2 regions of the Psychrobacter sp. ANT206 genome follow, and region 2 is predicted to be linked to the other one. Evidence: predicted binding sites of a transcription regulator. Region 2 holds the regulator's gene; the other holds the start of a gene.
What was found. The regulator PhoB, encoded in region 2, activates phosphate uptake and scavenging genes when phosphate is short. The targets are predictions, from matches to a motif close to TGTCATNAANCTGTCATAA.
Positions count from the first base shown of each region.

Region 1: a site for PhoB is predicted at 1,759-1,777, ahead of M0221_RS02200 (DNA translocase FtsK). Genes of this name have one in related genera too.

Region 1 is NZ_CP096271.1:519,500-522,936, reverse strand. Features, by position in the region: gene M0221_RS02200 (DNA translocase FtsK) at 1-1,694, opposite strand, end outside; gene trxB (thioredoxin-disulfide reductase) at 2,420-3,437, shown strand, end outside.
Region 2 is NZ_CP096271.1:2,681,777-2,685,213, reverse strand. Features, by position in the region: gene asd (archaetidylserine decarboxylase) at 1-299, opposite strand, end outside; gene dtd (D-aminoacyl-tRNA deacylase) at 486-941, shown strand; gene phoB (phosphate regulon transcriptional regulator PhoB) at 1,100-1,804, shown strand; gene phoR (phosphate regulon sensor histidine kinase PhoR) at 1,894-2,976, shown strand; gene M0221_RS11145 (M23 family metallopeptidase) at 2,990-3,437, opposite strand, start outside.

The DNA of each region.
Region 1 (3,437 bases), 840 kb from region 2:
TAAACATTGTCGTCTTCTGGCATCATATCCGTAATATGATTGCTACTATCACCTTCTGGGACTGCAAAACTCATAGTTGGTTTGGTTACTGTGGCTGACTCGATACTTGATATGGTAGCCGTACTCTCTGCTATTGGTGGTGCTTTTGGATTTGCAGGCGGGGTATTGGTCGGTGTCATATCTATTATTTCTGATGTATTCTCTACATCAGCATCAGCAAAAGACTCCAAATCGTTCAACAAGTCATTTGCAGCATTATTAGGAATGTCGTCAGTAGTGTCGTTTGGTGAGATAGTAGTTTGCTGCTGAATAGGCGCAGTTTCTGTTAATGTCTCTACGGCAGATAATTCTTGTTCATGGCTAAAATCAGTCGCTTCCGGCACTGCCTCATGTTCTGCCAACCATGCATCAACTAAGCTATCGACACTAGGCGCTGATTCAGGAGTATCTGGCTGGGTAGTTGACATGTTCGGTGCGTAATCATTTAACGAATGTGCTGCTTGTTGCTGAGTCTCCTCTTGAGTGATATCAAGAACTGGGCTAGCAGAAGAAATGTCAGTATTTAAGCTGTCAACAGAAGCAGCAGCTGATGCCTCTGAATATGGAGCATTTGCGACATCATAAGGTATCGTATCTTGCTCATTTTCTATCTGGTTTGCTAATAAATCAGCGACGGTATTTGCATCGTTCCATGCAAAACTTGGCTCAACCTTTCTGATAGACATTGGCGTAGCATTGGTAGCAGGTACTGATGTTTTATTTAGATTAAAAGCACTATTGCTAGTCGTCGTAGCGGCTGCAGTTTGCAAATGCTCTTCTCGTTTGGCACTTTCACTGGCAACTTGCGCAGCAGCTGCCATAGAAGCTTTTACACTGGCACCCAATCCTGAAGACGATAAAAAGTCTGTCAATGCGCTATTAAAACGACCACTTCTATTGTCTTGCTGTTTATTTTCAGCCTGTTCATCCACTTGCAACTCAAGAGGCAATTGCTCATATTCCGGAGTATCAGTCTCACTTACTGCTGTATCACGACCTTGTTTATCGGCAGCATTAGTTGCATTGTCTTCTTGTGTTATTTGACTAGCGTCAAGGCTGCTATCAAGGTTTTTGACACCTGACCCAAACCAAGACAAAGTTTTAATTTTTTCGTAAATACTTAACCAATGAATATTAAAGGCAAAGGTGGTCGTAATAGCGACAAACACTGCCAAAAACGTCACACTGCCCCACTGTGATAACAGTTGTGCTAATCGCGCTTGTAGCTCAAGACCAATAATACCGCCCGCAACTCCTTTGAGCCCTGATGATATTGGATCTGCCACCTGCTGTACCAATGCAACCAACTGGGCAAATAATGCACTACTGCTCAGTATCAAGAACACGTAAGCAACCAAGCGTAATAACCAAAACGTCGGTTTATTGTCCCACCAAATCAGTACTGATTCATAAACCAGAAACGCCAGTAACCACCACGCACCAAAACCAAAGAAGCTATACAGCAAATCTGAGAGCCATGCGCCCATCTCGCCGCCCATATTATTAATGGTCGTCATATCACTACTGATGTGCGACCAGCTAGGATCATTACCGGTATAAGTCATCAAAATCACGAACAAATAAACCGCGAGGAGTAATCCCAGTAGGGTAAATATGCCCTTTTTTAAGTAATCAATAATTGGTGCTGATATCACGTAAGATCTGCCTTGTTGTTAATACTCGTCATGAATACTTAATAGTCGTCAAACCATGATTAAGCTTAATCATGCTGACATAAATTCTTGATAGAAACTGCTGTAATAGGTTACGACTGATGTGGCGTAATAACAAAAAAACTGTATCTAAAATACTACGGCAAAATATTGACCGCATTGCTGTTTTTGTTTTGTGCGCGGCATACAACTTCTTATAATAACAAATACATAGCTGCCGTGGCGACCGTGTTATCAATAAAGCGCATAAGAAAATCAATCCAGTAGTGATTTAGCCAAAAATGCAGCTAGTGAAAAATGATGCCTGTTCTTTTTGCATTAGAATCTAACCAAAATATATTAAGAACTCTACGTTACTGCTGGTATAAATTTTTTATAGCCTCTGTCTGCGTAGGCACAGCAAGCAAGACAAATTAATACCAGCAGTACGTGATGTTTATATATCACTTTTCACTGACTATATTTGAATATGGGCTAATTTTTGGTACTAAAATTTCAAGCTGCAGATACTTTAGTTCTAATGATACCCATATTTGTTTTAGCAAACTTGCACTTTTTGCTCTTAGCCCTTATGTTATTATCACATAGCAACCATAATAACCAGATACGTCGTCATTTTTACGCTTATCTTTTATAATACTTATAATATCTACTTATTATTTTAACGTTGAACCCTTTCACTTTTATTGCTCTAGCAAGGAAATCTTATGGCAACTGATAATACTGCTCCACGCCACGAAAAACTCATTATTTTAGGTTCAGGTCCTGCTGGTTATTCTGCCGCTGTGTATGCAGCACGCGCCAACCTAAAGCCTGTTATGGTCACCGGTATGGAAGTCGGCGGACAGCTCACGACGACGACCGAAGTCGATAACTGGCCGGGTGATGCACATGATTTGACTGGTCCTGCATTGATGGAGCGTATGAAAGCCCATGCCGAACGCTTTGGTACTGAACTGGTTTATGATCATGTCAATGCTGTGAATTTAAATGTGCGTCCTTTTGAGCTGACTGGTAATAACGCCAATTACACCTGTGATGCTCTTATTATCTCAACCGGCGCATCAGCACAGTATCTAGGTCTAGAGTCAGAAACCAAATTCCGTGGTCTTGGCGTTTCTGCTTGTGCAACTTGTGATGGCTTCTTTTATAAAGACCAAAAAGTGGCAGTTATCGGTGGTGGTAACACGGCCGTTGAAGAAGCGCTGTATTTATCAAATATCGCCGCTGAAGTCACTTTAGTCCATCGCCGTGATAGCTTACGCTCAGAAAAAATCCTACAAGATAAACTATTTGAAAAAGCCAAAAATGGTAATGTCAAAATCGAGTGGAACCACAGCGTAAAAGAAGTGGTTGGTGATGATATGGGCGTTAATGGCGTGGTCATTGAATCTATGATTGATGGCAGCACCAAGCAACTGGACGTGTTTGGTATGTTTGTTGCCATTGGTCATAAGCCGAATACTGACTTATTTAAAGGTCAGCTAGAGATGAAAGACGGTTATCTGATCGTCAACAGCGGTCTCAATGGTAACGCTACCCAAACCAGTATCGAAGGTGTCTTTGCCGCAGGTGACGTCGCAGATCACGTCTATCGTCAAGCGATCACCTCTGCTGGTACGGGCTGTATGGCAGCACTTGATGCTGAAAAGTACCTAGATGCAATAGGCGAAACGGTCGCTCAAGATCATACTTATGCTTCAACGTTGACAGCTGACAAAGAAG
Region 2 (3,437 bases):
TGGTCATGAATCTGCCCAAGCTGCGAAATCATGCCATCCGCAGGACTGACAATACCATTGATACTGGCATCGATAATACGGGCATTGTCTTGGAGCTCACGAGTAAAGAAATCATTAAAGCTCTCATAAGCGTTTAGGCTTTGACGCTCATATTCATCTAAGCTAACATCATACGCTTTGGCAAAACTGCGGATAAACGTACGCTTAACCCAAGGGTGGCGGCTGGCAGCTAAGCGCCCTGCGACTTTACTGATTTTTTGCTGCGGGACAAATTGCTGTAAGGTAGTAAATACATTCATAATAGATGACCAAAGTAGGGATTAAAAATAGTTATTAAAATAAAAAGTTGTATTAAAAAATCATAGATAGGCAGTTTTATAGCTAGATTTATTTATAAACATAATCATAAGTACCTGCACAGATAATTGTATTTTATCATGGTCCGCAGCAGACTGTATGACCATAATCGTTAAAGGAAGTAAGCAATGAGATCTCTTATTCAGCGAGTCAAATATGCCAGTGTCAGCGTTGATGGGCAGGAGGTTGGTGCTATTGAGCAAGGTGTGCTGGCATATATCGGCTTGGGACACGATGATAACCTACAAAGTGCGCAGCGGATGATTGATAAAATCCTCACCTATCGTATTTTTGACAATGATGATGATCCAGCCAAATACGGTAAACTCGATAAAAATATCCAGCAAGTCGGTGGTGGGCTATTATTGATCTCACAATTTACTCTGATGGCAAAGACGGATAAAGGTCGCCGCCCTGACTTTGGTAGCGCAATGGCACCTGATAGGGCTCAAGCTTTATTTGCACAATTGGTTGATTACGCAAAGACGCAGTATTTAACGGTTGCAACGGGTCAGTTTGGCGCTGATATGCAAGTATTGAGTGTCAATGATGGACCATTAAACTTTTTATTAGAAGTGCATTAAGTCATTAGCATGGCTACTAAGTATTATAAATTTAAGAGTAAATGTCATTAAGCTGTCATAATTAAACCCTTTAATAAAGAAACGCTTATTTGCGTTTGTTACTGCTTTTATAAACTCTATTTTGTCCTCTAACATTAAGAATATATTAAGAATACATTATGTCTAAAGAGCAAATTTTGATTGTTGAAGATGAAGACGCCATTCGTGAGATGGTCGTCATGACCCTAGAGATGGCAGGCTTTGATAGTTTGCAGGCAGCGGATGTGTCAGAGGCGCACCAACAAGTGGTCGATCATCGTCCAGCGCTGATTTTATTGGACTGGATGTTACCCGGTGATAAAAGTGGTATCGATTTTTGCCGTATGCTAAAAAGCGATACGCTGCTCGCCGAGATACCGGTTATTATGTTGACCGCCAAAAGTGAAGAAGACAGTAAAGTGCATGGTCTTGACGCAGGCGCTGATGATTATATGACCAAGCCTTTCTCGACCCGTGAGCTTATCTCAAGAATCAAAGCGGTATTGCGACGTAGTAACGCGCTAAGCGGCGACAAACCTATCAATATAGGCAGGCTAACTTTAGATGCCAAAAGCCAACGCTTTATGGTGGGTGATGACATTATCGATATGGGTCCGACAGAATATCGCTTATTGGCGTTTTTTATGAGCCATCCTGAGCGCGCTTATACCCGTGCCCAGCTGCTCGATCAAGTATGGGGCGGTAACGTCTACATCGAAGATAGAACCATTGATGTTCACGTAAAGCGTTTGCGCACATTACTACGTCCACATGATTGTGATACATTGATACAAACGGTACGCGGTACAGGTTATCGATTTTCTAGCCGTATCGAAAAAGGTTAATCGCTAGCAATATGAATATTGTATAGTGTCGCCTTTTATCGGGAGCGGCCAATAGTAGAAAAATTATAAAAAATAATGGATAAATAAAAATGCCTATCCAAGATAATGAGCAAGGTGCCACAAATCAACTTAAAAAAATCAGAAGTGCTTTACGAGCATTACGTGATGCCGTGATTTTGCTCAATGACGATGATGGACTTGAATGGTGGAACCAAGCGGCGCAGGATTTATTATTGTTGCAATCCTCAGATAAAGGCAGGCGTATTTTTGACTTCATTCAAGTTCCTGAATTTATTAAGTATTATCAGGAGGCAACGACGCTTAATGCTGATGCTGATGCTGATGCTGACGCCGACGAGAGTGTGCATATCGTCTCTTGGCAAGACCCAAATCGTTATCTAAAGTGTGAGCTGACGCCATTTGGCGATGAAAAACTACTGATCATTTATGATGTGACCCGTTTGCAGCATTTAGAAGCGATGCGCCGCGACTTTGTGGCCAATGTCTCGCATGAGCTACGTACACCATTGACGGTCTTGATGGGATATCTGGAGAATTTCTCTGATCAGCCAGATATGCCTGCGAATTGGCGACGCGGTTTTGAGCTGATGACTCAGCAAACGGCACGCATGAATAGGGTGGTCAATGACTTATTGCTACTGTCTCGCATCGAAATCGAAGAAACCCATGCGTTTAATGATATCGATATGACCAAGCTGCTCACTCATGTCTATGATGATGCGCAGGCGTATAATCAAGAATATAAGCATACGATTCACTTGCATATTGATACCTATGATGGACTATATGGCTCAGAAATGTACCTAAATAGCGCACTGTCCAATCTAGTGATTAACGCGATTAAATACACACCAAAAGGTGGCAATATCTCTATTAGTTGGACTAAGACTGCTGAGGGCTGCAGATTTGCTGTTGAAGATAATGGTATCGGTATAGCGCCGCAGCATCTTGCCCGTTTAACTGAGCGTTTTTATCGCGTTGACAGCGGGCGCAGCCGAGCAACAGGTGGGACGGGGCTTGGACTGGCGATTGTAAAACATGTCTTATATCAGCACGAAGCGAGCTTGCAAATTGAGTCTGTAGAAGGCATTGGTTCGACATTTAGTGCCGTGTTTCCAAATAACCATGTACGATCTGCCGCAATGAATTAATGCTTAATACACTTTAATCCTTTTGCAAAAGTGGATAAGGGTTTACCGCACTACCATTAATATAAATCCCATAATGAACATGCGGCGGTGTGCCTTTAGCATTGCCGCTATCACCCACGTAACCAATGGTATCACCAGCATTTACCCAGTCATTGGGAGAAATGTCAGCATAGTCTTCCAAATGCGCATAATAGTGTCCTGCGCCGCCTGGTCCCACTATCATAACGACGCGACCTCCTAACGCATTTTCGCCTACCTTACTGATGATACCTTGGGTCGTCGCTTGTATCGGCGTGCCGCGCGCCGCAAAAATATCAATCCCTTCATGTGAGCGACCTTGACTACGAGCAGCGCCCCATGTATCAGTCAGATGCTGCTTGGGTAGCGGATTTGGCAGGCTATTCTCTGTTGGTAGCGGGTGTTGCAATAGGCTAAGCTGCTGCCATTTTGCTATGAAAAAT